Linked DNA regions of Panacibacter ginsenosidivorans. The protein of the gene in region 2 interacts with the protein of the main gene of each other region in a pairwise test. Links are inferred from orthologs where the notes say so. Each region holds a gene or a part of one and is shown on either strand. Other genes may lie near its edges.

Evidence for each region.
Region 1: the proteins of dnaA (region 2) and dnaB interact in binary tests that used the Escherichia coli proteins (3 or more experiments, as listed by UniProt). The link is inferred for Panacibacter ginsenosidivorans from one-to-one orthologs.

Annotation. Positions count from the first base shown.
Region 1 is NZ_CP042435.1:3,155,622-3,172,306, forward strand. The notes cover bases 5,855-8,700. They hold dnaB (replicative DNA helicase), read right to left. Parts: upstream 8,151-8,700; coding sequence 6,558-8,150; downstream 5,855-6,557. Other genes in these bases: FRZ67_RS13320 (toll/interleukin-1 receptor domain-containing protein), read right to left, coding at 5,855-6,390. In the rest of the region: gliding motility-associated ABC transporter substrate-binding protein GldG, read right to left, coding at 1-418; FRZ67_RS13300 (ABC transporter permease subunit), read right to left, coding at 740-1,462; FRZ67_RS13305 (IscS subfamily cysteine desulfurase), read right to left, coding at 1,686-2,906; mce (methylmalonyl-CoA epimerase), read left to right, coding at 3,015-3,416; FRZ67_RS13315 (family 43 glycosylhydrolase), read right to left, coding at 3,698-5,449; more of FRZ67_RS13320, read right to left, coding at 5,611-5,854; FRZ67_RS13330 (hypothetical protein), read right to left, coding at 8,803-9,339; FRZ67_RS13335 (hypothetical protein), read right to left, coding at 9,535-10,620; FRZ67_RS13340 (ATP-dependent helicase), read left to right, coding at 10,843-13,188; FRZ67_RS13345 (hypothetical protein), read right to left, coding at 13,328-13,807; FRZ67_RS13350 (acyl carrier protein phosphodiesterase), read left to right, coding at 14,135-14,728; FRZ67_RS13355 (DUF2911 domain-containing protein), read left to right, coding at 14,929-15,483; FRZ67_RS13360 (ABC transporter ATP-binding protein), read left to right, coding at 15,559-16,494; FRZ67_RS13365 (ABC transporter permease), read left to right, coding at 16,472-16,685. UniProt on the Escherichia coli protein: The main replicative DNA helicase, it participates in initiation and elongation during chromosome replication. Travels ahead of the DNA replisome, separating dsDNA into templates for DNA synthesis.
Region 2 is NZ_CP042435.1:1,380,361-1,397,059, reverse strand. The notes cover bases 6,460-9,319. They hold dnaA (chromosomal replication initiator protein DnaA), read right to left. Parts: upstream 8,677-9,319; coding sequence 7,243-8,676; downstream 6,460-7,242. Also shown: FRZ67_RS05775 (TonB-dependent receptor), read right to left, coding at 1-2,473; FRZ67_RS05770 (helix-turn-helix domain-containing protein), read right to left, coding at 3,009-3,914; FRZ67_RS05765 (TMEM175 family protein), read right to left, coding at 3,996-4,574; FRZ67_RS05760 (M61 family metallopeptidase), read right to left, coding at 4,701-6,419; FRZ67_RS05740 (DUF3127 domain-containing protein), read left to right, coding at 9,422-9,799; FRZ67_RS05735 (hypothetical protein), read left to right, coding at 9,869-10,438; FRZ67_RS05730 (NAD(P)/FAD-dependent oxidoreductase), read left to right, coding at 10,532-12,133; FRZ67_RS05725 (zinc dependent phospholipase C family protein), read right to left, coding at 12,234-13,232; FRZ67_RS05720 (ABC transporter ATP-binding protein), read left to right, coding at 13,499-14,434; FRZ67_RS05715 (ABC transporter permease), read left to right, coding at 14,501-15,805; FRZ67_RS05710 (hypothetical protein), read left to right, coding at 15,992-16,612. UniProt on the Escherichia coli protein: Plays an essential in the initiation and regulation of chromosomal replication. Binds in an ATP-dependent fashion to the origin of replication (oriC) to initiate formation of the DNA replication initiation complex once per cell cycle.

The DNA.
Region 1 (16,685 bases), 1.8 Mb from region 2 along the record:
GTTGTTTCGTTGCTTTATCGTTTGCACTTGAAACGTCCTGTGTTTGATCGAACACCACACCAAGACTGGAAAGACTGTCGTACAAATATGCTTTGCTTGTATCGTCTAATCCTTCGCCGGGATTTTCGTAATGCACCTGTATGCGATTATTGCTAAGATCACGGAATTCATTCAAGAGATCCTGCGTGGCGATGCTGAGTTTTTTATAATCGGCAGGAAGATCGCCGGTAAGAAAGACCTGTATGTCAATGGTGGAATCAAGATTGTGTAATAATTCTTTTGTAGGCTGTGTAAGACTAAATCTTTTTTCTGCGGTAAGATCAATTCGATAGCGAAATAAAGAAGACACATAAGTAATAGCAGGGAACAACAACAAAATTGCTATCCACCAATACTTATGTTGTAATATTTTGTTCATGTTTGTTTTATCTTGTTATTTACTTTTTGTCTTGACACAAAAAGTAACAAAAAAGTCAAGGCTCCAGAAAAAAGACTAAAATTTTCTTCGTTTCGCTACAGCGAAGAAGCTAAGCATTTAACTATATATCGTTTTTCAAAGAAGACTTATGAACGGCATTAGAATGTTACTGTACATCTTCGCTGCTTAACGCTGCACTTATAAAATTTCTTAACGCCTTTTTTCTGAGGCCGCATCCGTTCACAATTGAACAGAACGTACAAGAGTGCGACGCAACGAAAGCTTAATGCTTATTCAAATACCGGGTTCATAAAATCTCTTTTATCGCTTTGCTACATTCCTTTGCGTGATCAATAAAAAAATAAAAATCACGCCAAGAAAATAAACTACATCACGAATATCTATTACGCCTTTGCTGATACTGCTATAATGAAATCTGATGCCAAGCATTTCTATATAATAACCGGTGCCTCCCGCAAACACGGGCAGTTTGCTTATTGCTTCAAAACCAGTGAACAAAAGAAAACAAACAAATGCGCCGCTTATAAATGCAACGACTGTATTATTCGTAAAACTGCTCGTACAAATACCCACTGATGTATACACAGCACCTAACATTAAAAGACCGATGTAACTGCCGATGGTACTGCCAATATCAAGACCGCCAACTGCACTTAATGCCTGTAAAGAAAATGCATAAACAATGGTTGGAAGAATAGTGAGAGTAATAATGAGCAGTGCGCCAAAGAATTTCCCCCAAACGATCTGCGATGGTTTCAGCGGCATTGTTTTAAGCAACTCGAATGTACCACCCTTGTATTCATCAGCAAGGCTGCGCATAGTTACTGTTGGCACAAGAAATAATAAGATCCATGGAGCAATATCGAAGAATCCATTAAGAGATGCATATCCAAAATCAAGTAAGCTTGTATCAGGAAAAACAAAAAGCAATAAACCGCAGAGCAGTAAAAACACCACCATTGCTATGTATCCTGAAAGTGAACTAAAAAACTGTCGCCATTCTTTTGTGCAGATCATCCACATGGTTCAAAGCTATAAGAAATAATGTATTTACAAAACAAGTTTTGCTTTTTGTTTACCGCAGAGATTTCCTTACGCAGAGGCATGAAGGCGCAGAGAACAACACAAAGGCTTATCTCTCTGTCTTTGCGTCTCTGCGGTTAAAAACAAAAAAGCCGAAGCGCTGTTACACTCCGGCAATTTTTTATATTTCAACTCACAACCCTTTCGATGTAATGCAGCAAAATTACGAGGCCTGCGTTGATTGTATAGAATTCATATCTACACCATCTTTAAACATCTCCCACATGGGGCTCATTTCCCTGAGTTTATATACTGCTGCTGTAATTTGCTCAATAGCAAAATCTATCTCTTCTTCTGTAGTAAAACGGCCAAGTCCAAAACGCAAAGAGGCATGCGCCATATCATCACTATTACCCAATGCTTTTAAAACATAGCTTGGCTCTATTGATGCAGAAGTGCAGGCAGAGCCTGTAGAGAGTGCCATGTATTTACTAAAAGACATGATCAGCGCTTCGCCTTCTACATATTTAAAGGAGATGTTTGAAACATGCGGCAGTCGCAATTCTTTATTGCCGTTGAGATATGTTTCTTCTATTTGTAATAAAGCATCTTCCAGTTTGTCACGCAATACTTTAATTCGTTTGGCATCTGCTTCCATTTCAAGGCGACAAAGTTCACAAGCCTTTCCAAAACCAACGATGCCGGGAACATTTAATGTACCGCTGCGCATGCCTCTTTCATGACCACCACCATCCATTTGTGCTGTAAGCCTTACACGTGGATGTTTACGACGTACATACAACGCACCCACTCCCTTTGGGCCATATAATTTATGCCCGGAAAAAGCCATGATATCTATACCATCATTTTGAACATTAACCGGAATTTTTCCTATGGCCTGCGTAGCATCTGTAAAAAACAATACGCCATGTTTTCTTGCAATATTGCTGATCTCTTTTACAGACTGTATCACACCAATTTCATTATTGGCGTACATAACAGCAATAAGTATGGTTTCAGGTTTTATTGCAGCTTCCAGTTCTTTAAGATCAATAAGGCCATCATTGCTTACCGGTAAATATGTTATTTCGCCACCAAGTTTTTCTAAATGATGACAAGTATCTAAAACGGCTTTATGTTCTGTAACGCAGGTGATAATATGATTGCCTTTACCGGCATACATTTCAAAAACACCTTTGATGGCCAGGTTATCTGCTTCTGTTGCACCACTGGTAAAAATGATCTCTTTCGCTTCTGCGCCAATTAATTTTGCCACCTGCTCTCTTGCATAATCTACTGCTTCTTCTGCCTCCCAGCCATAGGCATGATTGCGGCTTGCCGCGTTGCCAAAATGCTCTGTGAAATAAGGCAGCATCGCCTCCAGCACCCTTGGGTCCATTGGCGTTGTAGCATTATTGTCAAGATAAACGGGCAATTTCAGCATGATTACAAATTGTTTAAAAGCTAATAACAAATTTAAGCCAAATGGTTCTATTTTAGTCCCCGCTTCTGATCGAAAGAATCTATTTGCGCATATCGAAAATCAATTCACATGCAAAAAGTTGAACACATTGGCATTGCTGTAAAAGACCTGAACGTTTCTGTTCCATTGTTTGAAAAATTATTAAATACCTTTTGCTATAAACTGGAAACAGTAGAAAACGAAAAAGTCAACACTGCTTTTTTCAAACAGGGCGAAACAAAAATTGAATTGCTGGAAAGTATGAATGCCGATGGTGTAATTGCAAAATTTATTGAGCGCAAGGGAGAAGGCGTGCATCATATTGCGTTTGAAGTGGAAGATATAGAAGCAGAAATGCAGCGTCTTTCAAATGAAGGTTTTCAATTACTGAATGAAGTGCCTAAAGAAGGTGCCGATAATAAATTAGTTTGCTTTCTGCATCCTAAAAATACAAATGGTGTGCTGATTGAATTGTGCCAAACCCAAAAATAAATGTTGTGCCAAACTTTATTGCTGCTATGGTACTTTTGTTGCGTCGCACTCTTGTACATTAGAACTTCGTGCAACCTTTCACGCAAAGAAATATAAAATGCAAAGTCGCAAAGAAAAACTTTGCTGCTTATTTACTTTGCGTCTTTGCGTGAGATAAGTTGAGATGTGCAACGCAACACAAGTGTGCGACGCAACAAAAGCTTAATACTTATTCAAAAGCTAAGTACATAATAGTTTTCTTTATTGGTCAGACGCTTTTGAAGCGTCAGACCAATATACTTCTACTCCGCTTTCATGATCGTTGTTCTTTTTGAAATACCATTCTCGTTAAACGCTTCTATCTGGAAATAATAAGGTTTGTCTTTTTCAAGCGCACTTAAATAATATTCGCTTGCATTATAGATCATTACATTGTTGTAGAGTTTATCTGGTGCTTCGCCGAAATAAATATTATAGCCGGTTGCATTGGTATTTACTTCCCACTTGAACCACACATTTCTGCGCTCACTATCGCCACGTAATGCAATAAAATTTTTAACGGTATCCGGCGCTGCACCATGACCTTTACCAAACACACGCAAACCACTGATAGCAAACTTTCCACCCGGCATGTGTATGTTTTCTAATTTAATGTAACGTGCTTCCGCAGGTGTTGCCAGCTCAACATAATCATGCGGCACATCTGTTTTGTTTTTGCTTTTATCAACCAATATTTTCCATGTTTTGCCATCGTTGGATGCGTATAAAATATACTGGTGATAAATGCCATTGATCTTACCAAGAAAACTACTGTCAACATCCTGGTCTGCATAATTTATTTGTATTGCTTTTATAGTACTTACTGCACCAAGATCTGTTTGCAACCACTCGCCTTTGTTGCCGCTTGCTGCACTCCAGTATGTTTTAATACTTTCATCTACTGCATTGTTTGCAGCATAAGCACCAAGTGTTGAAGAAACTACAACAGGTTTATTATAGTTGAGCAACATCCATCCTGTAAAAGCTTCATGCACTTTATTGTTGTCTTCTTTTTTTGTTGGCAGATAATATGGATAATCACCAAATGCAGAGTTGCTGTATAAAATACCATCCTTATCAAAACCCGCTGGCCATATACCATTGCGGCGTTCAAAATTATTTTTTACGCAAATGCCAATAGTGCTTACGTGCCACCAGTTACCAAACTTATCCTGGTAAGTTGCTCCATGACCAGCGCCTCTTGCAAAGCCACCTGCTTTATACGAAAATGGATTATGACTTTGATAGGTAAACGGCCCAAGCGGATGATCACTCACATACACGCCATCTCCATAACCACTGAACTCTGTGCCAGGCGCGCCGTATTGCAAATAATATTTACCATTGTATTTATTCATCCACGAGCCTTCTATAAAAGGCTTTAAAAAAGTGTTGTCATGATACTCTCCAAAACGTTCCCAGCCATGAATGCTGTCGTTCAAACGCAGCAATGGAACTCTTGGCCCAATGGTGTCGAATGTTTTTCTGTCTATCTCTTGTCCGTAAGTTGGAAATGTATTACTCGATCCAAAGTATGCATATAATTTGCCGTCATCATCTGCAAGAAATCCCGGATCCCATGCGCCTACCTGGAATGAATCAACTGCTTCTTTCCAATCATCAACCGTTGGGTTGGTGCTCATCCAGATCGGAAAATTATGCGAGTACGTTGAACCAATTACCAGCAATGTATCATGCTGTGCCCACACTGCAGGCGCACACAATTCATCATACACATGATGGTATGGTTTTAAAAATCTACGCGACACAAATTTCCAGTTTAGCATATCGCTGCTGTACCAGTAACCCCATTGATTGGTGGAGAACAAATAATAATTGTCTTTAAATAAAACGATCACCGGGTCTGCCGTGGCCCTGTGCCTGCCCTGCTCAGAAAAGTTGGGAATGGGCGTATAACCATAATCTATGTTGATGGGATTGCAATAGGTTTTTTGTTGCGAATTGCCTGCCACAGCAACCGCACATAACAACATTAAAGGCAGCAAATATTTCATACAGCGAAGTTTATATGCTTAATGACAGTGAAGTTATTATTTGCTACTAATGTATAGAGAAAGTTTTTGAGCCGGGCTTTGGAATTTCAATTAAGCATCGTTGCGTCGCACTCTTGTGCGGCTGGATTATATAGCGGCTTTAATTGAAGCGGAGTTGGAATTTATTCTGCTGATAGAATTTTTTTTGTTTGTCTAACGAGATTCACAAAAGTCTCTTCTCTCTCAGTATTATCCATTTTAATAACTGGATTATTTGGCGGATTTAAGGTTTGGAACTGATTAAGCTTGTCGAACTCCTCAAATAGACAAGGCTTTAGAATCACAATTAAAATAACCGCACCATTTTCTTCTGCTGCTTGCAATAATGGAGGTAATTCATTATTCGCAATAAATTCAGAACCCAAAAAATCTGTACTAATTAAAAGGATTGCAACTTTAGTTTGGTCAATAGCTTTTCTTACTTCTTCTTTCCATTTTTGACCAGGCAAAATTTTTGAATCATCCCAAATTTCAATTTGGTTTATAAAAGGCTTAAAATGTCTTTGTACATCAACTAAAATATCTTTGTCAAAATGACTATAGCTAATGAATACCTTATTTCTTGTTTGTTGAGGATTTGATAAACTTCGCTGATGTGCAACAAGGGGTAGCGTTCCTAGTTCTTGCTTTATATAAAATAATAATTTTGGAGGCTTTCTTTCCTTCTCACAATTGATTCCGGGCTGGCCTCCATGTGATTTGTCTCGATGTTTCTGAAGATCTTCAGCAATTTTATTTGCAATTTCATCTAAAAAAATTGCCTTACTTTCTGGTGCATAGAAATCATCCAAGCGCATTTTTAATTCATGAAAATCATCAACTGCGTGATATTTTTGTGAAGGCTCGATTTTCGATTTATAAAAATCCAAACCTTCTTGCCTAATAATTTTTTCATCTTCCATTTCTTGAAAAACTATAGTTAATCAATATCATTGCATTTGCCTTTACATATTTGATACACAAACCCGCGCTTTAAACAAGATCCCTCACAGTTCCCAATCGTACAAGTGAGTGACACAACAACCGATGCCATGAAAAACTACTGCTGGTAAACAAAAAATAAATTGTATTAGAAAGGCGGCTGCTCATCTACACCATCATCAAAACCACCACTGTTCATTTTACTTCCTTTCTGAATAAAGAAGCGGCCTGCATCTTCATCTCCGCCAGTGTTTCCGGGCACAGGCGATGGGCCAAGCGGTTTCCAATTGCCGGCGGAAGGAGGCGTAAAACCGGGACCACTGTTATCATCCCACTCTTCGAACTTTTGTATGTTCAGTAAGGCGCGGAGTTTTACAATATCCAACGAACCATTACGGTGCTTGGCAATTTTTATATGCGTTTCGCCACGGGTGCTTTCACCATTTTCGTTGGCGAAGTTCTCGTAGTATTCGGGGCGGTAAATAAACATAACCATGTCGGCATCCTGCTCAATGGCGCCGGATTCACGAAGGTCACTCAACTGCGGCATCTTGCTTTCCTTTCGTGTTTCCACCGCACGGCTTAACTGGCTGAGTGCAATGATTGGCACATTCAATTCTTTTGCAAGTGCTTTCAGGTTTCTTGAGATGGTGCTGATCTCCTGCTCACGGTTGCCATTGCGGTTATCGTTGCTGCCACTCATGAGCTGCAAATAGTCGATGATGATGATACCAACTTTGTGTTTGTTTACGAGCCTTCTTGCTTTTGCACGAAACTCAAAAATATTCAACGCTGCAGTATCATCAATATAGATCGGCGCTTTTTCCAAACGTGCAATACCGCGTTTATGCAATTGCTGGTATTCGTGTTCTTCAAGTTTACCACGTGCAATTTTTTCCATCAGTATCTCACTCTCGGCAGAAAGAATACGCTGCACCAATTGCGCAGCACTCATTTCAAGCGAGAAGAAACCAACAGCAACAGGTCTTGTAGGATGCATGGCCGCATTGCGTGCAAGGTTCAATGCAAAGGCTGTCTTACCCACCGCAGGTCTTGCAGCAAGGATGATAAGATCGGTCGGTTGCCAGCCATAAGTAATTCTGTCAAGCGAAGCAAAACCACTGGTAACGCCGGAAATTTCATCGGTACGTTTGCGCAATTCATCTATGCGATTAATCGTTTGCGCAAGTGCACTGCTCATTTCCTTGTAATCGGTCTTTAAAAAGTTGTTGGTGATCTGGAAGATCTTGTCTTCTGCATCATCCATGAGGTCGAAAACATCGGTGCTGTCTTCATATGCATCGCCGATAATTTCACCGCTTATGCGGATCAGTTCTCTTTGTACAAATTTTTGCAGAACTATTCTTGAGTGCGCTTCTATGTTTGCAGTTGACACAACTGCATTGGTAAGTTTGGTTACGTAGTATGGTCCGCCAACCATATCTAATTCTTCGGTAGTTTTTAGTTGCTCGACTACAGTAAGGATATCGATCGGTAAACTTTTCTGCGCCAGGTTTTGAAATGCGCGGAAGATGCGTTGATTGGCATCTACATAAAAACATTCGGGTTTAAGAATTTCTATCACCGTATCAAATGCACTTTTATCAAGCATGATGGCGCCAAGTACAGCCTCTTCCAGATCTTTGGCCTGGGGCGGCACTTTTCCATACACCATTGTACTAAGATCAATAGCGGGCTTTCTTCCTTTCTTTCTGTCTTTGTTAAAATTTGTAAGTTCCATCAGGCAATAAAAAATCGATACGGGTTAGTAAACTTTTTTCGTTCACCAATGCTCACAGAGATTAAAATTTTTTTGAAGAACCGGCTGCATTACTTGCTCCAAAAAATCATCCCGTTGAGTAAGGGGGAACGAATATAACTGCACTAAAACCTCAATAAATAATTTCCAGTACATATTTTTTATTCATATCCATGTGCACACGAAGTTCACACTTTAATATGGTTTATACACAGGAATGTGCGGTTTTTACAGAATATCAAAAACTTTTACGCTGTTTTTACAGCATTAATGCACATAAGCTTGTGCAGAAAGAATTGGAAAAAAAATTTGATGGTAACAGGTTTTTTGGCTAATTGATAGGGAGGGGAACGGGGTATTTTTTGCTCACTTTTTTGTTTTTTATGAGCCCGGCAATAGTGCTGCTATAATGCTTTGTTGCGTCGCACACTTGTACAACTTGTTTAATATTCTGCAGAATTATAGTGGTTTTACTTAAACTATTTTTTCAATTTCGAAAATTCATTTTATAGGAAAAATATTGTTGCTGTTATGCCTGTGTTGGTTTCACAAAGTAATGTCAAAGGCGAAAAGATAAATGCATAAAGCTAAAGTTCAGATGCTTCAGATTATTGAAGAAGGCGGCACAACTAACTTAAGGTCCTATATTATAATAAGCACATATTTCATCATAATGATAGACACTAAGACTTGCTGACCATTGTTCAACAGGTATAATAAAGACCCTGAATTGTAAAAGATCAGCTATTTCTGCGGGATCAGGGTATACATCATTTGCAATATTGGTAATCTGTAATTGCTCCTGGCCGCTGGCATTTACAAGGCTAATTTTATAGTCACCCAGGGTATATGACATTGAATGTGCAATGTCTGTTGTATCCAGACGTTTCACGTACCCAAACAGCTTAATTGAGTTCGAATATCTTGTATTAATATCAGGAGTACAAAATATCATCTTTTTACCTGATTCATTGTGGCTCTCATACCACTGCGAACTATCTTCAGCAAACCACTCTGTTGCTATTGCACTATCAAGTGCCGTGAAATAGGGGCCGCCGGACCCACCTCCACCAGATGAACTGAAGTCAAAAGTTCCATCACTTGTGCAGCTTGTAAATAATAAGATTACGGTAATAAAAAGTACGGGTGCTATTGTAGTGATCTTTTTCATTGCTTACAGTTTTATACTGCCAAGCTATTCATTACAACAGGTGAACACTAACTGAATCCCGCATTACCGCTTTGCTCTTTTGTATTTTTCGCAAATAGCAGAAAAGTATTCTCGGACATCAGGAATATTTACTAGGAATTATGCCTGGGTTAGCTGCATAAGCAATTTATACAAAAACTTTCTACCTGCAGAAATTTAATGAGTTATGGTAACTGCGTCTTTTTCATATGGTCCTTTAAAAACAGCAGTATCAATAGCAAAATGACGCGTATAAATATTTGATTGCACAAAAATATTTTTGAGCCAGGTGGCTGTTTGCTGAAAGCCTTTTGCATCACCTGCATCAAAATCATTTAATTCAAGTCCGTTTGCTTCTCTCATCATTTGCTGCGGATCATCGAGATAGTAATACAACACAGCCAGGTTATAATAGCTGGCGTATCTTATTTTACGATCGTGCTTACCGGAAGAAGTGTATAAATGTTTTACTTTTTCAAAATACTCCATCACAGGTTTTAATTGCTCTTTTGCTCCTTCAATGGATGTGTTAGCGTTCATTCCAAATAACACATCTGTTAATGTAAGAAAAGCCTGACGGTGCGCAGTATATTCGGGATCTTTTTTGCTATCTATGATCCACATAAAATCATGCGCTGTTACTACCGGGAACCCAAAATTTGTTGTTATTCTTTCACTGAGATTATGCATGGCATTGGTTACACATCTTTCATAAAGGTTCTTTGTAACGCTTAGTGCATTTACAGCAAAATAACCCTGCGCCAATGCTTTTACCTGGAACTCAGGGCTTCTATATACCTGTTTATAACTACGGTTTGCCAGTACTTCATCCATAATATGTATTCCTTTATAGTCGTTGATGGCAGCTGTGGCAGCAAAAGTGTAGATCACTTCTTCGCTATAAAATATTCTTGTGCCTGTTACCTGTCCATTCTTGTCTTTTATGTTTTCTACTCTTTCTTTTACAGAAACGGACTCGGGCAAGAGATCCTCCAGTTGTACATGTACAGTTATGTGCCCGCCTGATTCCATTTTGCGCCAGCCTTCGAGTAATACATTATTTTCCGGGTGTATTTCATTAAGCAACGGCTGCATTAGTTTAGTGCTTTCAATCTCTACATTATAAGTGCGGTAAGAGCTGTCTAATTTTATAGCCGGCAATGAACGGTATTGTACAGTAAAATTATAGCGGTCAAGATCTACATTCCTTTGCGCCTGCAATACAACAGGAAATAGGAGGATGATTAAGTAAAAGTTTTTCACACATTAAGGATTTTGTTAATCTTCTAACGAATAAAAGACAATAAATATTTCTTACTGGCTATCTTACTATAGCTGTAGTGTTATTTGTTGGACATGTAAAACAACAGTACAAGTGTGCGACGCAACAAGAGTCCAACAGCATTACTGCAGCTAAGTACATAAAAATTTCCCCAAACAATTACTACATTTCAACTGCTCAACCATTCAACTTAACTTCGCCGCATGATCGATTATTTGAAAGGATTGAATGAACCGCAGCGGGAAGCCGTACTGCATACTGAGGGCCCGCTGATGATCGTGGCGGGTGCAGGCAGCGGCAAAACAAAAGTGCTTACTACACGCATTGCACACCTTATGGCAAATGGTGTTGATTCGTTTCGCATATTAGCATTGACCTTTACCAATAAGGCTGCCAAAGAAATGAAAGAGCGTATTGAACATATTCTTGGCAACAGTGATGCACGTAATTTATACATTGGTACATTTCACAGCGTGTTTGCACGCATACTACGTGCTGAAGCGCACAGGCTTGGTTACCCAAACAGTTTTACCATTTATGATACGGATGACGCAAAGAGTGTTGTGAAAACGGTGATCAATGAGTTGAACCTTGATGATAAACATTATAAACCCAACACTGTTTACAACAGGATATCTGCAGCAAAGAATGCTTTGGTTGGTCCGGTAGAATATAAAAACGATTATTATATTCAGCAGGAAGACATGCGCAGCAACAGACCATTGATAGCAAATATTTATGATGCTTATGCAAAGCGTTGTTTTAAAAATGGTGCAATGGATTTTGATGACCTGTTGTTTCTAATGTATCGTTTGTTGAAAGAATTTCCGGAAGCTTTAATAAAATATCAAAGCAAGTTTCGGTATATATTGATTGATGAGTACCAGGATACCAATCCGGCACAATACGAGATCATAAAACTACTTGCTGCACAACATGAAAATATTTGTGTTGTTGGGGATGATGCGCAAAGTATTTATAGTTTCCGAGGCGCAACTATTCAAAATATTTTACAGTTCCAGAAAGACTATGATGATGTAAGCATTATTAAACTGGAACAGAATTACCGGAGCACACAAAACATTTTAAAAGTAGCGAATGATATTATCGCCAACAATAAAGGACAGATACCAAAAAACCTTTGGACGGAAAATGCAACCGGTGAAAAAATAAAACTGGTGCGCACAATGACAGATAATGATGAAGGAAAATTTGTTGCTGATGCCATACAGGAACAAAAGCTGCGCAATCATTATAACAACAAAGATTTTTGCGTGCTTTACAGAACCAATGCGCAAAGCCGGGCATTTGAAGAAAGCCTGCGCAGGATGGGCATTCCTTACATTATTTATGGCGGCATTAGTTTCTATCAACGCAAAGAGATCAAAGATTATATAGCTTACCTGCGTGTAATTGTAAACCCAAAAGATGAAGAAGCATTAAAGCGCATTATTAATTATCCGGTTCGTGGCATTGGCAAAACAACTATTGATAAAGCCATTTTGTATGCCAATGAAAATAACATTACGATGTGGGATGTGCTGGAACGTGCAAAAGAATTTGGTTACAAAGCAGGTACACTTGAAGCAATAGAAAATTTTGTGTTGATGATCCGCAGTGCACAAAGCATGATGGTAAAACACAATGCTTATGAAATTGCATTTCACATTGGTAAACAAACAAATTTTGTAAAAGAATTATTTAATGATAAAAGTACAGAAGGTGTTGCCCGTTATGAGAACATACAGGAGTTACTCAACTCCATAAAAGAATGGATCGAAACGCCATTGAACGAAGAAGATGGTGAAGTTGGTGATAAAGGTCTCGGTGCTTATTTACAACAAATTACTTTACTTACGGACGCAGACCAGAAAGATCCAAATGCAGATGTGGTAAAACTTATGACCGTGCATGCTGCAAAAGGTCTGGAGTTTCAATGTGTGTTTGTGGCAGGTTTGGAGGAAACGCTTTTTCCAAGTGGGCTTAGCATTAATAGTCGCGAAGAACTGGAAGAAGAAAGAAGATTGTTTTATGTAGCCATTACCAGAGCCAAGAACAGGCTTTGGTTAAGCTATGCCAATGCACGTTATCGCTTTGGCAGTCTTGTTCAGAATGAAGGCAGCCGCTTTTTGGAAGAACTCCCTGAAGAATTTTTAGACAGAACTTTTGCCGGTGGTGGAGCCCGCAACCAGGGCAGCAGCTTTAACAATACTTCCGCATTTGACAGAATGCATGGTGGGTTTGGCGCTGCTGCACAAGCAGAAAAAACCTATGGGCCACCACCTGCAAGAAAGAAAGAAACACCTTCTTATCTGCCACCTAAACCACAGGCACCAAAAGTGGTAGAGCATAAGCCTGCTGCAGATTTTGTGGCAAGCGATACTTCTAATTTACAGGCTGGTCAAAAAGTGGAGCACCAGAAATTTGGTTTTGGTATGGTAAGTAAAATGGAAGGCAGTGCACATAATCCAATCGCTACAGTGCAGTTCGAGTTGAATGGAGAAAAAAAGATCATGCTGAACTATGCAAAGCTTAGAATTGTTGAATAGTTGAATTATGTACTAAGCCATATTGCTGCTATTAAGCTTAGTTGCGTCGCACACTTTTACATTAAGTACGCTACTCAGCATTTAATACATAATAAAGCCGGGGCAAATTTGCTCCGGCTTTATTATTAAAGCATATCATTTATTTTTGGAAAACACTTACAGAACCTTCAGGTGTTATCTGCAATAAAATTTTTGTGTTTTCTTTTATCATAGAAGTATAAAAATAATGGTCGCCTTCCTGGCCATTATATTCCACTGTTTCATCAAATTTATAACCGGCATATTTTTTTGCAAGAGTTTGCTGAGCATCTATAGGGAGGCTTAAGGGATTAATGTGACGCGACTTTGCGATCATATCGCCATCATAGTTATAAAATACCTCCAGTTGCTGATCATTCCAGTTAAAACTTGCTTTAATATAATTGTCTGTAACCTTCCATTCTATATCCTTTGCAGTGTTGAATTCTTTCTTTAGACTGCTGATGGCTTTTGCTTTGTTTTCTTCACCGCCTGCAAAAGCGCTGGTGGCAATGAGAGTGGCTGCAACGGCAACGATCATTATTTTTTTGCTGAAGGACTTCTGTGCCTTTTTGATAAGCAAATTGATTTGAGGTTTCATGGTTCTTAATTTTTTTCTTGAATAATTTTTTATCAGGTGTTTTTTGTTTTTAAAGACAGACCAAAAGTATTAACCTTGCCTATGTTAATGTAAGGATTGTGATAAATAAGAAGGTTTTCGTACTTTAATGATATAAGCGGCAAAAAGAGATGATGAAAAGAACGCGTCTTTTGAGGAAAAGTATTGCTTGCATTGAATTTCAGGGCAATCCTTAACGAAATTATAAAGTTTGTAAATGTGCCGTTAAAATACATGCGTTTATATGAAAAGCATTATTTTCAAATTCCGCCGCTGCACTTTACGATTTGCTTTCATTATATTGGAACAATGAATTACCTGGCACATGCATATCTTTCTTTTGACAGCAGCGAAATACTGGTGGGCAATATGATCAGTGATTTTGTAAAAGGGAAAAAGAAGTTTGATTATCCGTTACCCATACAGCATGGAATTATGCTGCACAGAATGATCGATACTTTTACAGATGCTCATCCGGCTACCAAAACTGCCATTACTTTTTTTAAACCCGTGGTTGGTGCTTATGCAGGCGCTTTTGTTGATGTGGTGTATGACCATTTTCTTGCCAATGATGAAAATGAATTTCACAGCAATGGCCTGGCTGATTTTGCAGATCGCACATACAGCAGGCTAAATAGCTTTAATAATGTATTACCCGAAAGATTTCAAAAGATGTTGCCGTATATGATGGATCAAAACTGGTTGCTTAATTACCGCACAACAAAAGGTATAGAAAACAGCTTTGGCGGATTATTCAGAAGGGCAAAATATATTGAATATACTGAAGCGGCATTTAACTGCTTTAAAGAAAATTATATTTCTCTTAATAACTGTTATAACAAGTTTTTTCCTGATGTTAAGGCAATGGTACAGTCTCAACGCAATATTATTACGGCCTTATAAAAGTCTTTGGCTTTTTTGCTGAGTAGTGCATCAATTGTACAAGAGTGCGACGCAACAGAAGTTGAAAAAGGTTATGAAGTCCGGCCCATAAAAAATAGTTAATAGATCATTCTGATAATAGTATTGGTTGTGGTAAGATATTTGTAAATATTTGCAACTTTAAAAAAGCATATACGTTATAAGCGCATAAAAAACTCAACATGAAAAATATTGTAGCAGTAGTTTTTTTGTTTATTTCTTTTTCTTCTTTTGCCCAGGTGCAACCTACCGATCTTGATAAAAGCCCAATGGATATGAATTATTCGCCGCAGGGTTATCCTATTTTAAAAATGAATGGTAAAACAACTGTACAGCCTAATTGCAGGATCGTTTACAGCAGGCCACAAAAAGCAGGGAGGGATATTTTTGGCGGCATCATCAGTTATGGCCAGGTGTGGAGATTGGGTGCAAATGAAGCAACAGAAATTGAATTTTTTAAAAATGTTAAAATAGACGGCAAAACTATTCCAAAGGGGAAGTATACAATGTATGCCATTTGCAACCAAACAAAATGGACCATTATTTTCAACAGCGAAAAAGATGTATGGGGCTTGTATTATAACCCTAAGAAAGACGTATTGCGCACGGATGTCGATGTTATGATGGGCACAAAAGTTATTGAAGCCTTTACCATGTATTTTGAAGATGTAAAAGACGGAACCAATCTTGTTATAATGTGGGATACCATTAAAGTAACGGTGCCCATCAGGTTTTAGCAGACAAAATGATTAAAAGTTTTTTATCAACCTATACACAACCACTTATCTAACTTTACTGTTATAAGCGATGTAATGCAGGAAATAATAAAAGTTACTTCTCTCACCAAACAGTTCAGGAATTTAACCGCCGTAGATGATCTTTCTTTTACTGTACAGGAAGGTGATGTATATGGCTTCCTGGGTCAAAATGGTGCAGGTAAATCTACTACGATCCGCATGTTGCTTACATTGATAGCGCCAACAAAAGGGAGTATGGAGTTGTTTGGCTACAACCTGCAGCAGCACCGTATAGAAATTCTAAGACAGGTTGGTGCAGTTATAGAAAAGCCGGACATGTACGGTTATCTTTCTGCATATGAAAACCTGAAATTATTTGCAAAGCTTAGTGGTATAAAATATTCGCAGCAGACGTTGATGCAGCAACTTGAGATGGTTGGCCTTGCGGAAAGGGCACATGATAAAGTAAAAACTTTTTCCCAGGGCATGAAGCAGAGATTAGGTATTGCCGTTGCGCTGGTGCATGATCCTAAACTGATTATTCTTGATGAACCCACCAATGGGCTGGATCCTCAGGGCATTGCAGACATTCGCAATCTTATATTACACCTGAGCCGCGAACTAAAAAAAACTGTGCTGGTATCATCTCATTTATTAAGTGAGATTGAACAGGTGGCTACGAGGTTGCTGATCATTGATAAGGGGAAAAAACTGGTGGAAGGCACTTCAGCCGAACTGTTTGATCCTTCGCAAACAATTGTAGAACTTGATACGCTCAACAATACGGCATGTTTACAGTTATTACAGCAAAGTGAATGGAATAAAGCATTACAACAGCAGCGTAACCATAGTATTTTATTAAAAACAAGCCGTGATCAATTACCGCATTTACATAAATGGCTGGTACAACAAAATATTGATGTAATCTCTTTACAACCCAGACATACATTGGAAGATTTCTTTTTACAGGTAACCTCAGGAAAACAATATGTGGAAGCTTTTACAGATTGAGCTATATAAAATATTTCGCAGGCCGAGAACCTATATTTCTTTCGCAGCTATTACTGCGCTGATATGTGTAATTCAGCTTGGTCTAAAGATGGATGGTGATGCGTATGTAGATTTTTTGATGAGCAGCCTGAAAGACACGTTTGAATTTGATGGCAAGATTCTCAATGGCTATCTTGTTTGTTATGTGATAC
Region 2 (16,699 bases):
CTACCAATACATCATTCTGCGGAGCTTTGCCACTTGCGATCCATGTTTTATACTCAACGGCTTTTGAATTTTGAATTGTAGCCTGTGCACTTATACTGAAGTTATTGGTGAATGCATAGCTGCCTTCCAGCTCTACACCATACGTTCTGTATTTGGCATATTGTGTAGGTGGATTATAATTGTTGCCCAATGAATCCTGGAAAGCAAACTGCAGGTTGGGCACATTATCAAGCACGCTATAGAATGGTGTAATGTTCAAAGTTGTTTTTGCATTCTTCACTTTCAATGCAGCTTCTACCTGCTGAATATTTTGTGCTGTTGTATTGATGCTCTTGATTAAGAAATCGCTTGTTGCAGAAAAATAGTTGTTAAGTTCAGGCGCTTTGTTACCGTTTGAATAACGGGCATAGACTGCCATTGTGTTACTTATTTTATAGTTCAGCGCTGCGGAGAAAGAAAATGTATTTACGGTTTCATCAAAAGGTAAAGCTGCACCAGCTATACCACCACCATTGTCATAAACCGTCAACGGGTTCCCATCGCGTCCACCCCATGTTGGATCATTTTGTCTTGGGTCTCTTGATACGGGAACATTCGATCCAAAAATATGCGTTGCTTCATAACGAAGACCCCAATCTAAATTTAGTTTTGATGTTAAGTTCCAGTTATGACCTAAGAATAAAGCCAACTGGCTTTTAGTGCCATCAGATGTAGTGATACCACCTCTGCCAACATCCATAAAACCATTCGGATCTGTTATTTGATAATTCTGGTTGTCGAATAATCCATGCAATGTAATATCTACAAGGTGTGGTTGATCTTCTAATGTACCAACACCAACACCATCATCTTCCTGTCCGCCTATTCTTTCCATTTTAGAGTTTGCATAAAAGCCGCCAAAATTGAATGTCATATTCTTTAGCTTTTTAGAGAAAGTAAACTGATCCATAAATTCCTTTATATGAAAATCCTGATAAAACAAAGGAAGAAAGAATAATGAATTTGGCTGAATATTAGCGCCGGGAAAATTGTTATTTTCTCCGGGAATAAAACTTATTCCTGTAGGTCCCGGAACTACAGTCATAGTGCCAAGCGTTTGCCCGTTTACTTTATCTGTAAACGTATAAGTACCAAACTTACCTGTCTGTAACAAATAGGGTAGTCCATAAAAAACAACATTGTCTGTAGCGAATGGTGTAACTACAGCGGGCACACTACCTGTAACATGTTTAGCTGAATATTTGCCATCGTTTCTGAAAGTCCAGCCACTTCCTAAATTTTGTGACCAGCTTATACCAAATGTTTTATCACGGGCATAGTATTTATCTTTTGAATTAAATGTGGCAGTGCCTGTATTGTTTACAGGGATCTGCATAGAGAATGCAGGTAAATTATAAGAGTCTGTTGTAGATAAGCCGGGCATTACTTTAGGATTGTTCCAATCCTGTGATGGTATAAATTCAGACTGGGCATTTTTATCGTCTAATATTTTTACATAGAGTTTTAATGAACCTGATTTGTATGCCTTTAAAATGTTTGCTTTTATCTGTCCTCCGTTATTACTTGGATAGCCCGGATATCTTGCACCGTTTGATACACGATAGAACCCACCGATATTATAGGTCCACGTTTTATCCTTGCTAAGTGGGCCGCCAAAATTTAGGTCTGCCCTGTAATAAGGATTTTTACCATCGCCTTCCAAACCAAATTTTAAACGGGCTTCACCTGCAAAAGTGCTGCCTCCCGTTTGCGAAATATAATTGAAAATTCCACCAGGTGCATTGGCACCAAAAATGGAAGCGGTTCCACCACGAACGGCTTCCAAACGACCCGTAGTAATGTCGGCTCTTAAAAAATTATCTGTGTTGTAATTCACATTGGTTACCGGCAAACCATCTTCCTGCATAGATACATAGTAATAGCCCGAGGCATTATCAATTGAGTTGGCAGAAATACCTCTTGAATAAACAGTGTTCGCAATTTCGCCACGGGCATTGTTTACATAAATACCAGGAATATTTCTCAGCAGGTCTGCTGCACTGGTAGGTGCAAGCTGTGCCATTTGTTTAGCACTTAAAGTAGAAATTGATACGGATGATTCTAATTTTTTTCTTTTGTCGAACACACCTGTTACAATTACATCATCGCCTTCTGCAACAGTTTCCTCAAGCGAAATATTCACTGCTTTACCTGCAGTATATTTTATTTCGTCCTTTGCATACCCCACATATGAAATAATTAATGTGCCACTTGCAGGAGCATTGGTTAAAGAAAAAATGCCCTGTTCATTGGTAGTAGTTGAATTCTTTGTTCCCTTAAGTGTTACAGTTGCATTGGCTAATGCATTTCCTTTTTTGTCTGTTACTTTTCCTGAAACAGTTCCACCCTGTGCAAATGTGTTTAATGAAATAAATGAAAGGAGTAATAAGACAACAGTTAGGCACACAATTGTCCTTAATTGTTTAGCTGACATAGCAAGCAATTTTAGCTGGTTATCGTTGTTGTTTCTTAGGTTTTTATTTCCAGGAAAGAATTATAAACCTTTCGTAAAACTATTTTTTCAGCAATGCTTAAACGGTGGCAATAACAGTCAATTGATATGCAAAATCAATCCATTTGTCCATTTCGGATTTTAGATGTCGGATTTCGGATGGGATAAGACTGGAAGTTGTTTAGATTTTTTTGATACCAGCTTATGTTTTTTTATAGCATCGTCTGTTGCGTCGCAATCCTTTCATCAGTATATCAATGGGCATCTTTTATTGGTGCGAAGTGAAAAAATGATTAATTCAAAATTTCGGAAATGCTTTGCTGTATTGTGCATGCGCCTCATTACTTTATTTAATAATAGAAATGTAGAAATATGCTGAGTAAGATTTAGCCGTACAAGGGTGCGACGCAACGATGCTTCATAGCGGCAATATAGACGGGTACAAAAAATTCATTATATATTTTTGTGTCGTGCAAAGTATGTCAACTGAACCCCAACATTTAAAACCGGAAATCAATCAATCCATTTTCCTGTATTCAGTAGGAGTAAAGCCGGTTTTTGATTTGAAGAAACGTATAAAATCACTGGCATCTTCTTTGCCAATTTTCCAGGCTATTTCATTTACAGTTAATGCGCTTTGTTTTAATAAAACTTTTGCTTCAAGTATCACCATTTCACTTAAAAGATCCTGTGCAGATTTTCCTGTTGCAGCCTTTACACATTTATTCAAATGGTTGGGCGAAACGTTAAGCATTCCTGCATATTCTGTAACAGAATTTTTTTCGTAAATATATCTTGCGAGTTTGCTCTTATACTGTTGGGTGATTCTAAAAGCAGCATTCTCTGTTATCTTTTCCTGTTTGGCAAACTGCCTTACTTCAAGAAATAAAGCCAGCAGGTTTACACTGATGATATCAAGATCAACTTTTGAATTGTTGTTATATTCAAACTCAAGCCTGGTAAGTATATTCAATACATGAGCTTTTGTTTCATCGTCGATTGTTACAAGTGGGTTGCCTGTAAATTCAAGAAAAGAAAAATCATGCAAAATATCCTGCTTAATAAATTTGCGGTTAAATATTTCCAGGTCGAAATGACAATAAAAGCCTTTTACATCGCGGCTCATAAGATCATGGGTAGAGATCTGGTAAGCTGGTAAAAAGAAAAAAGTATTAGCGCCAAAGTCGTATTTATCAAGACCCTTGCTACGTGTTGATTTTCCTTTGCTGAGAAAAAGAAAATCAGAGACTGTTTGCCTGTGTGGTGCAAATGGAAATTTTAAATGGCCTATAAAATCTTCCAGCTTATTTATGTGAAACTGTTGGTGCAGTGTTGGAAAACGCGGTTTCCATTCAACAGAGTCATCGAAGAACTTTTTTTCTTTTTCAAAAAGGCTTAATATAGGAACAGTTTCTGTTTTCAAATGGCAATAATTATATAAAGGCAGTTGAAGTTAGAAAATTAAATTATTTATAGTAACATCCATTTCTCAAAACAAGGTTGTTTAATCTTTCAATGCTTTTTCAATATTCTTATCCGGAATAAGCCAGATAGCTGATTGCAGAAAAAACAGCGCTGCTGAAGCAGCAGGATAAAAAAATGCAAATGGTATAGCTGCCAGCACCAATAAAACTGATATGATCACTTTTTTATTTTGCTTTTTTAACTCCACAACTATATTACTTCGCTGATCGAGTGTTTTAAGAATACTGTTTTGTAAAATCCCATAAGCGATGCCACATAAAATAAGTATGATGGCGTACAAAATGATACTGTTGGGCTCAAAATGATTTTCTCCCATCCATCCTGCTGCAAATGGTACCAGCGACAGCCAAAATAGTAAATGAAGGTTTGATAATAGTATACCTGAATTAATATTTTTCACAGTATGTAACAGGTGATGATGATTACCCCAGTAAATACCAACGAGTAGAAAGCTGATCATATAACTTACAAAAACAGGGATAAGCGGAATAAGATCATTCCATTCTGTGCCATGTGGTACTTTTATTTCCAACACCATAATAGTAATGATAATTGCAAGGACTCCGTCACTAAAAGCTTCCATCCTGTTTTTGCTCATTGTTATAGTTTTGGAGGGATGAATATCGCAAGAATATTTCATTATATTTTTGGATCATAAAATCAGCAAGAACTTGCGACTCTTGAAAACTCTTCTTAATCTTAATTAACAAGTAGGTGGCATCATTTATTTACCTGTCCAGCTTTTATAAATAGCAGTTTGCAAAGCATCAGGTTTTGTAATGGGTGTGATGGTGAAACTTTTTTCAAACTTTTGCCCAAGTGTAATAGTCACTTCTTTTTTATCATTGCCTTTTGCAACAAGAAGTGTAATGTTATCACCAATATTTTTCGACTGCATAATTTTATTAAACTGCTCAAGGTTTACCTTATTCCCATCTACTGCAAGTATAATATTTTTTGCACGCACATCTTTATTCCATGCAGGTGAATTCCAATCTACTTCTGTTACGGTAAGTGTATCGTTTTTTTCTTTCAGCTTTATGCCGCACCATGGGCCGGATAAAGCTTTGGGCATAGTATCTATATTAAGACCTGCGTATGCAAAATACTTTGGATAATTTGGCGGCTTGACAGTTGATGCGTAATCAAACATTTCTGATAAAGAAGTGCCGGCCATCTTTTCGCATTCATCCCGAAATTCCTTTTCTGTAAAACCTCTTTTCTTAGTTTGATAATATTTTGTGTAAAGCAATCGCATTACATCATCCAATGATTTTTTATTATTGGTCGCATGCCTTATACTAAAGTCGAGCATCAATCCAAGCACAGGGCCCTTATCGTAGTAAGAAATAGTTTTGTTTATTTCATCGCCCGTTCTCCCAAAAGGCCCGTCGGACCATGTGTCGTAGCTGGCTTGTGTTGCTGATTGAAATAAATGCCCCGGTTTGTTTTCATAAGCCTGGATATTTGATTGAAATGCTTTGAATACATCATCATCATTCATAAGACCGGCACGTCTTAGTATCATATATTCATAATACACCGTAAACCCTTCTGATACCCAAAGCATATTGGTGCGGTTTTCTTTTGAGTAATCGAAAGGCCCCAGTTCAATAGGCCGTATGCGTTTTACATTGTAATGATGAAAGTATTCATGCGCAATAAAGCTGTATAGACGCTTTCTTGCATCCGGTGAATCAAAACCCTCACCACCACTAAAACTCAGTGATGTGGAATTCAAATGTTCAATACCACCTCTGCCCGGACCGATCGCTAAAAATGTATAGTGCGTATAAGGAATATCTCCAATAATATTACTGCCGCTTACAACGATCTTTTTAAGATCACTCATAAACTGGTTGCGATCAAAATCTCCCAGCTTATAACCAATAAAATAATGCGGAATATTATTTACGGTAAATGGAGGAAGTGACTCCAGTTCTCCCATCAAGAAAGGACTGTCATAAAGAACATCAAAGTCTGCTGCAATAAAAGTATTCTGCTTGCCTGGAATTGAATCAAGACCGGTTGCAACAAAGTTTGTCCATTTGCTATAAGGTTTTATTTGTATTGTCACAGGGTTGCGCAACTCCTGGTCAAGATACAGGAAAAGTCCACCGGGTGTTATGTAGCCGCGGGTTTCATCAAGATAAATATTACCCACAAATGAGACCTTTGCTTTTACATCATAAGTAATTTTTACAGATTCATTGTTGCTGTACACATGCCAAATATCTGCGGATGGTTTTTCCCATTTAATGGGTTTGCCTGCTGCATCCGTTACATCAAAATTTTCGACTGCTTTAGCATAATCAAGAATTTGATAATAGCCCGGTGTCCATGCACACATTTTAAAATCCAATGTCGCCGCTTTTGTTTTGCATTCCAGTACAACGTGGTAATATTGATTGGCAGCATCCTCCATGGATACTGTATACTGCATATTGGCTTGCTTTTGCGCCATTGATAAAACAGTGTGCAGACATACAAAGACTAACAATAAAAACTGTTTATAAATTTTTTGCATAGCAATATTTTAAAAACTAAAATTATATGTTTTACTTCTTACTGTTTATATGCCTTTGATAACAGCATTTATAGTGGTAAATTTTTCTAAATACCCGCTACAGTTTTTTATAGCATCTTCGTTGCGTCGCAAGCACTTTATCTGTTGTGCAAATGGCAACTGCAGTTTCAAAGCTAAAGTTGCAAATGGCATTCAAACTATTTCAAAAAAGATTTATACGAAATATGGCGCAAAATATTTATGCTGTTTAAAAAATTAGTGTATAACAAAAAAGCAACTTCATTGCTGAAATTGCTTTTAAGTAAGTCGGGAAGACAGGATTCGAACCTGCGACCCCCTGGTCCCAAACCAGGTGCGCTACCGGCCTGCGCTACTTCCCGTGTCCTTTTTTTCAAAGTTATTGCCGTAGATTAAAACTTTGCGGTGAGGGCGGGATTCGAACCCGCGGTACAGTTTAACCCGTACGGCAGTTTAGCAAACTACTGATTTCAGCCACTCATCCACCTCACCTTAGCTGAATTGGTTCCCGTAAGGGGCTGCAAAAATAGGTAGCTGCACGCAAATCCCAAAAAATAAAAATTCTAATTGGAAAAATATTTTATACTCTTTTCTGCTGCGTATTGTAATTAAAGTACAAGTGTGCGACGCAACAGGTGTTTAATAGGATTTCATTTGCCTGGTTCACAAAAAAATCCCAAAACAGTTATGTTTTGGGATCGTTGTAATTTCAAAATAAAATTTACATAGCGGCAAGTTGTACTTTCTGTGTTAGTTCCATTACATTTTCGCGAAAAAGACTATCTGTATCCATCAGGTCTTTTACTGTCTGGCAACTGTGGATAACAGTTGTATGATCGCGGCCACCAAAATGTTCGCCGATTGTTTTTAAAGAATTTTTGGTGAAAGCTTTTGCAAGGTACATCGTGATTTGGCGTGCCTGCACAATTTCGCGTTTGCGTGTTTTTTGTAAAAGTTTATCATAAGGCACATCAAAATACTCGCATACCATTTTTTGAATAGCATCAATGGTAATTTCTTTGCTGCTTGTTTTTACAAAATTACGCAACACTTTTTTGGCAAGTTCAAGATCGATCTCTCTTTTGTTAAGTGATGATTGTGCAAGCAATGATATTAAAGCGCCTTCGAGTTCTCTTACATTGGTGCTGATATTATATGCCACATATTTCACTACTTCTTTCGGCATGTCAAGACCATCATTCTTCATTTTTCTTTCGAGGATCTCTATGCGTGTTTCGTAATCCGGTATCTGAAGGTCTGCACTTAGGCCCCAACGGAAACGGCTGAGCAACCTTTCCTGCATACCATCAAGATCTTTTGGTGGTTTATCTGATGTTAGCACCAGTTGCTTTCCGCTTTGATGTAAATGATTGAAAATAGCGAAGAATGCATCCTGGCTTCTTTCTGCACGGGAAAAGAACTGTACATCATCAATGATCAATACATCTATTAGTTGATAGAAATGTATAAAGTCATTGATAGCGTTATTGCGGCTATGATCCTGAAACTGGTTGATAAATTTTTCACTGCTTACGTACAATACCACTTTGTTTGGATGCAGGCGTTTTACATCATTGCCGATGCCTTGTGCAAGATGTGTTTTGCCAAGCCCCACGCCACCATATATAACCAATGGATTAAAAGAATTGGCACCTGGTTTTTCTGCAACAGTCTTACCTGCACGGCGTGCCACACGATTACAATCACCTTCAATAAAAGAATCGAATGTATAAGTTGGATTAAGCTGCGGGTCTATTTGCATTTTTTTTAGCCCTGGTATTACAAAGGGATTCTTAACCGGGCTATTTATTATCAAGGGGAAATCCATTTCATTATTATTATACATTTTCATATTGCCTGCGGGAACATCCATTGTTCCATTGCGGCCATTGGTTCCACCGCTATCAACCATTATGCGGTATTCCAGCCTTGCTTCTTTGCCTAACTCCCGTTTCAATGTTTTGGCAAGCAGGTTTACATAATGTTCTTCCAGATATTCGAAGAAGAATTGGCTGGGCACTTGTATCAACAACACATTTCCTTTTAACTCCACCGCTTTTATTGGTTCGAACCATGTTTTATAAGGTTGCCAGTCTACAATATCTTTAATGATCTTTAAACAATTACTCCATATGGATTCAGCGGTTTTAGTCATGATACTCTTAATAATTTTCTATGGGATTAACGAATGCAAATCTTTTTTTACTTCCCGAAAAATTTAATCAACATAATGTGAAGAAATTTTTTAGGAGGGGGACGAATATCAAATTTTTATGTTGAAAAAAAAATTTTTTCATATCGTGATTTTTGTGGCATCAGATTTTTTTTCATCTTTTAATTTTTATTTTTTTTTGTCCAATTAAAAGACTATTAAAGATTATTGTTTTACTATGATTTACGGATTAATACCCAGTCAAAAAATCACATTTGTTATTGCTGCTCCTCAGTGGTAGTTTGTAAATGATGTAACGACTAATCTAACCATTATTTCGTGGAAAAAAAATTAATTAAAAATATTTTATTCGTTATAATACAAAGCACGCAGATATTGATGCTTTTTTATTTTGCTGACCCGGCAGAAAAACCTTACCGGATCAATTGTTGCGTCGCACTCTTGTACGGTATTAACTTCACGCAGCAAACAAATTCTACTATGCTATTGCAAATGAAAATGTAGGCTAGATTTTATTCCAATAAAGTACCGCTTTATGTTAAAATACTATAACCGAAACTGGTAAAGAATTATTTTATGTCGATCAAAGAATAAAGCGTTGAAGAGTGCGACGCAACCGATGCTTAATAGCAGCAGAAGGCCCGGTACAAAAAAATATTTACACAATTTTAAGTGCCTAATAGCTCCGGCGTTTTTTAAAGTTACATTTGCACAAAAATATCTCAACATGTCATTCGAAATTACCGGCAAACTTGTAGCAAAATATGATACTGTGCAACGTACAGAAACTTTTAAGACAAGAGAATTTGTAATTGAAAAAACAGAAGAGATAAACGGACGCAGCATAAGCAATTATATTAAATTTCAAAGCGTGCAGGACAGAACAGCAATGCCTGACAGGTTTAATATTGGAGATGAGGTAAAAGTATCATTCAATATAAAAGGTACCAGGTGGGTGAAAGACGGCAGAGAAAATTATATTACCAATCTTGATGCATGGCGTATGGAGCATGTAAAACTTGGTCAAAACGCTGATGCGCCTGCAGTACAACCTTCCGTTACCGATATTCCTCCCTCTGATGTAGTGGACGACCTTCCTTTTTAAACAGGCATATAATAATATACCCGTGTTTTCGTTTTTATTGTAATTCACACATCCTGTAAAAAACCGACAATGAGAAAAGTAATTTTACTCACTTCCCTTTTAATGGGTGCAATCCCCGTTTTTTCGCAAATCACTACATTATCTGATGCCGAACTTGGTTTTGGACTTGAAGCAGCAATGCCAATGAAAGGTTTAAAAGAAACAAATAAAACAGGTATAGGCGGCTCTATAAAATTTGCATATACCATTCCCAATACTTTTTATTTATCACCAACATTTCAGGCTGGGTTCTTAACGTTTTCTGGTAAACCAATACCCTCTGATCAAACCCAATTATTAAAAGATACTTACAGGCCTGTAGTAATAATACCGGTGAAAGCAGGTATGCGTTACACTTTTGCAGGTGGTATTTACGGTGAACCACAATTGGGTGGTTCTGTATTTCTTGCAGAGGATAATATGGGCGAACCTGATAACGCAATCGGATTTACTTATGCCATGAATCTTGGCTATCAAACTTTGCCGGGGTTAGATGTTAGCCTCCGTTATGAAGCATCAAAGTTTGTGAATGGTGATGTCGCTATGGCAGGCGTACGAATAGCATATCACTTTACATTCAGAAGACAGGAAATATACTAATATCAACCTTAAGCTGTTTTTTTAAACCGGTCATGCGCCGGTTTTTTTGTTTCTTTGTAAAAATTTCCGGGTCAACTGCCCGGCATTTTATATATGCAACAGAAAATATCCCTCCGGCTTTTGCCAAGTGAAGCAGATGATGCAACTATCATCAATAAATATATCCAGCAAACGATAAGTCCAAAAGATGCATTGGTAACAGGATTTCATGTTTTAAAGAAATCCATTGATGCACGCAGCAAGACTATATGGGTCAATCTTACAATAAATGCTTTTATCAATGAACCTTTTATAGAAAGAGAAAAAGAATTATTGCAGTTGAACGATGTAACAAATGCGCAAAACTCAGTAATTATTATTGGTGCAGGCCCGGCAGGTTTATTTGCAGCATTAGAGCTTATTGAGCAGGGAATAAAGCCTGTGATACTTGAAAGAGGAAAAGATGTGCGTGCCCGCCGTCGAGATCTTGCTGTATTGAATAAAGAAGGTATTGTAAATCCGGAAAGTAATTATTGCTTTGGAGAAGGCGGTGCCGGTACATACAGTGATGGTAAATTATATACACGCAGCAGCAAACGTGGCGATATAAACCGAATACTAAACATCTTTGTGGAATTTGGTGCGGAAGAAAAAATTTTATACGAAGCACATCCGCATATAGGCACCAATAAATTACCGCAGATTATCACTGCTATGCGGGAAAAGATCATTGCCTGTGGCGGGGAAATGTTGTTTGAAAAGAAAGTATCAGATTTTATTATTTCAGATAACGTAATAAAAGGTGTAAGAACTGTAGATGAAAATATTTTTTTTGCTGACGCTATTATACTCGCAACAGGTCACTCTGCAAGAGATATTTTTGAATTACTACATATTAAGAATATATTGATAGAAGCAAAGCCTTTTGCTTTGGGTGTACGTATAGAACATCCACAAACTTTGATAGATTCAGTTCAATACCATTGTTCGCTTCGTGGTGATCATTTGCCACCGGCATCTTATAGTTTGGTGGAACAGGTAGACGGCAGAGGTGTATTTAGTTTTTGTATGTGCCCTGGTGGTATTATTGCGCCTGCTGCTACAAACGCAAATGAATTAGTGGTAAATGGATGGAGCCCAAGCAAACGTAATAATCCTTTTGCAAATAGTGGGATGGTGGTGCAGGTGGGAGTAGGAGATGCGATAAACTATTTTAAAAAATCCAAAATCCAAAACCCAAAATCCAAAATTGATGCTGATGATCCATTATTGCTAATGTATTTTCAACATGATGTGGAAGCAAATGCATACAATGCAGGTGGTGGAAAATTTGTAGCGCCTGCATTGCGTATGGTCGATTTTTGTGAAAATAAAATTTCTACATCATTGCCGGATTGCAGTTACGTGCCTGGCCTGCATATTGCTTCACTAAAAGAAGTGTTACCATCTTTTATTTATACAGCATTGCAAAATGGGTTTAAAGCTTTTGGTAAAAAGATGCGTGGTTATTATACCAACGATGCAGTTGTTGTAGCTACGGAGAGCCGCACTTCTTCACCCGTGCGCATTCCCCGCAATGATGAAAATTTACTACACCCTCAAATAAAAAATTTATATCCCTGTGGTGAAGGTGCCGGTTATGCAGGCGGTATTGTAAGTGCAGCAATGGACGGCGAAAGAGTCGCTGCCATGATTACCTTGCAATTGAAAAAATAATTTCTTATTTATGAGCCCGGCAGTTGGCGGTATAGCATCGCCGGTTGCGTCGCACTCTTGTGCGGTTTGTTTGTACAGGAGCAAACAGAATATAAAGATCCTATTTTTTTCCCTTTGATCTTAAGTACCCATCTTTAATAAGAGTATTGTGTTTAAAAGAACGCAATTCTTTTTTTAACTGCTGTTTTTCTTTATCACTCAATTTTGCTTTTGGCAATTTATCCAGCTCAGGTTTGCCTGCGTCTGTCCATGCCGTGTACCAAAAGTCTGCAACCATATTAGCTGCATTCATTAGTTGTTGGTTGATACTACTACCCAACGCTGCGCCATATGCTTTTGCAAAATCTGTTGTGTAATATTTTACATCTTTGCCATTGCGATGTTCTATACGGTATTTTGTTGCGTCTGTAAATCTTCTACTTACTTCGGTTTCTTTTGCAAACACCGCAGGCAATAATGCATGAGATCTTTGTGCTGCGCTCCATACAGCTCTTTCTTTATTCTTTATGTATTTTGCTTTATGACCAGAAGAAAGATTGTAATTAGTTATTTCGATCTCAGGTACGACTGTCTCCCATAAAGCATGTAAACCTTTTTGATTGGTTAACTGACCGTCATAATTAATGGAAGTATGTAAAGGCACATTTATATCTTCTATATAATGTCCAAGATCTGCTGCATAGAATAATATGCTGTCAGCGTTACCTTGCTTAAAAGCATTGGTTAGTTTTTTTTGCATTTCAATGATCCAGTAAGGAGCATAGCCATATTTCAGCAAAGTATCTTTGGAGAATTTTTTACAGGCATCATTCCATTGCCAGGGCATTGTATAAGCGGCACTATCACCATATGCTTCAAAATCGATATAATGTTTGGGTTCTTCACTTTTGTCATTATTCCTGCGTATATCTGGTCTTACTGAATTGTATTGCAGGTAATCTATGTTATGGTAAAAGAAATTGCAGAGATCTTTTGGTAATTCATAAATAGCCAATTGATGGATCGTTTTGTGTGCCAGGAACCCCCAGCTGCTTATAACCAACGTTATCGAAACCAATAAGACTGAAAATAAAATTTTTTTAAAACGATTCTTCCACATGCTCCCTGATTTTTAAAGCGGCGAAGTTATAATAACTGTTATGAAAGGTTGTAATATTTTGATGTTAAGTGCAACTAATGATAGCGAACAAATAAAGCCACGAATTTTAGGACGAATTACATAAATTATTTGCATAACGATGATTATAGAATAGAACGTATAAGTGTGCGACGCAAGGGACGACGCTTTATACACTGTTGCCGGGCTCATAAAAATTAATTGTATAACCAACTTAACTGTACATTTAAATATTAAACCTATATTTTATGGCATTGCTTGAACTTCAACACCTGAAAAAATATTATGCTACACAGAAGGCTGTTGATGATATCAGTTTCAGTATACAGCAGGGAAGTATTTTTGGCTTACTGGGCCCTAATGGCGCAGGTAAAACCACCTTGCTGCGTATGATAACGGGTATTTTTTATCCCGATGAAGGCTCTATACTTTTTGATGGCGCTCCTTTCAATGCTATAAGTGATGTGCAACGCATTGGCTATATGCCCGAAGAACGCGGCCTTTATAAAAAAATGAAAATAGGAGACCAGGTGCTGTACCTGGCACAGCTAAAGGGTTTGAGCAAAACTGTGGCGCTGGAAAAAATAAAATTCTGGTTCAAGCGACTTGAGATGGAAAGCTGGTGGAATAAAAAAGTGGAAGACCTGAGTAAAGGTATGAGCCAGAAATTACAATTCGTTACAACTGTAATGCATGAACCAAAACTGATCATTCTTGATGAACCTTTCAGCGGTCTTGATCCTTTAAATGCAAATCTTATTAAAGATGAAATTTATGGGCTTGCGCAACGTGGCAGCACCATTATATTCAGTACGCACCGTATGGAACAGGTAGAGGAAATATGCGATCATATTGTGCTGGTAAACCTTGGTAAAAAAATTCTTGATGGTACGGTGCAACAAATAAAACAGGATTTTAAAGAGAATAAATTCAATATACGTTTAGACGGTGTTCCTGCAGGCATTAACAGTAATGCATTTGAAGTGCTTTCATCTGATATGCATGATCATACAGTAAAAATAAAAGACGGTTATAAAAGCAATGATGTGCTGAAATATTTTATTCAGCAGGATATAAACGTGGAGGCATTCAATGAAATACTACCATCACTGAATGATATTTTTATAAGGCTGGTGGAAGATACCAATGCCAAAACAAGATCCTTTCAAAAAGTAAATGTTTAAACCTCACCCTAAAATCCTTCTCCCGGAGGAGAGGGACTTTAAAACTTCACAACTGAAACTGTTCATATGAATAAGATATTATTGATAGCACGCCGCGAATTCTTAACAAGAGTGCAGAAGAAAACATTTTTATTAACGACCATTTTATTGCCGCTGATCATCTTTGGGTTTTATGCCATGATCATTTATTTCTCTGTACATGGGGGTAGTTCGGTAAACATTGCTGTGGCAGACAATGCACATATTTTTGATGACAGCATTAGTAAAACAGATGACGCAAACTTTTCTTTTGTAAAAGCAAATAGTGCTGAAGAACTCAGGCAGCAGGTTACTGCAGGAAAATATGATGGTTATATTTTTGTACCGGCTTCAATAGATATCGCAGGAAAAGATTCAATACAACTTGTGTCTGCAAAATCAATCGGGCTTATTTCACGGGGTAGTATACAGGATGTAATAAATAATAAGCTGGAAGAAAAAAGGATGCTTGCTTTAAATATTTCCAAAGCACAGCTTGATAGCGTTCATCGCAAAAACGAAATAAAATTTTCTACGATCAGCGGCAGCGAAGATTCAGATGCCAAAGCAGGCATCAGTTATGTAGTTGGTATGATATCCGGCTTTCTTATTTATATCATACTCTTTATTTATGGCACCATGGTTATGCGTGGTGTAATGGAAGAAAAAGTAAGCCGTATTGCAGAAGTAATTGTAAGCAGTGTGAAACCATTTCAGTTAATGATGGGTAAGATCATTGGTATTGGTGCAGTAGGTCTTGTACAATTTTTAATATGGATCGTTCTTGTAGTTGGCACAAGGGTTTTACTGTTCAGCATATTCCCCGAACTATCCGGCGCCATGCCCGGTGCATCTGCTGCACAACAAGTGCAGGCAAGTGATGTAGCCAGCGCCATGCATACACTCGGACAAATAAACTGGCCAATGATCATAGGTTGTTTTATCTTTTATTTCCTTGGCGGTTATCTTTTATATTCTTCTTTATTTGCAGCTGTAGGCAGTGCTGTAAACGAAGATCCGCAGGATGCGCAAAGCCTTACACTTCCCATCATTATGCCCATCATCTTTGCTATCGTTATCATGATGAAAGCAGTGAATGATCCATCGAGTGGCCTTGCCATCTTCGGCAGTTTGTTTCCGCTTACGTCTCCAATTGTTATGATGGCACGCATTGCACATGGTGTACCCGATACTGTTCCATACTGGCAGCTTATAACAAGTATGCTCTTGCTCATACTTGGTTTTCTTGGCACTACCTGGGTTGCCGCAAAAATTTACCGCACCGGTATTTTATTGTATGGCAAAAAAGTAACGCCCAAAGAAATGTGGAAATGGGCTTTTAGAAAGAATTGATTTTATGGGCCCAGCTATAGTGCTGTATGATGCATCGTTGCGTCGCACACTTGTGCGATTATAACTTTATGCAGCAAATTTTATTTTACTATTAATAAAAGTCTGAGACTTTTTCGCAAAAAAACAAGGAAGTAAAATATTTTCATCACCAAAATGTATTTCCATCAATAAAAATAATTGTCGTTGATGCTAAAGCAACAATATAATTTGCTTTATAAAAGAGCTATTGCAGGAATAATACTCTTTCTAATTATTTCTTTTTTTGCTTCTGCACAGGATGATACTATTACAAGAATCGAGTTGCCCTTTAAATACAAACCAGATCCTGAGTATATTAAAAAAAGTATTGAATTCATGGAACAGGTCATGGGTAGACAAATAAACGATTCATCCTTTATATTAGATGATCTACCTCTTTCTTTTAACGAGTTTTTCATGGATAGACTTATTGCCGCTGCAGATACAAGTTTTTTATCAAAAGATGAATTAAGATTTATAGAAAAAAAGAGATATCCGTCATTAACTTATTGGTCGAAAGAAATACTCCCAAACGTCAAAATAATAAGCCACGACACAATAGAAAATATTTTCAAGCATAAGCCTGATGGGTGGGGCTATTTTAGAAAAAATATTGGGGAGGCTATTAATGAATTTTCATTTCCTGTTTTTTTGCGAAATTATACTTATTGTATTTTTTGTTTTGATTATAGTTGTGGTTGGGTATGCGGCTCAGGAAAAATGGTACTTTATAAAAAATACAATAATAAATGGGTACAAGTAAAAATTTATTGTGAATGGGTTAGCTAAACAATGATTTTTCTTGCCCTGGTAAATATCACACACAAATATCTACAACTCTCTCAAAGCCCAAATATATTGCCAACAGATGAAAGG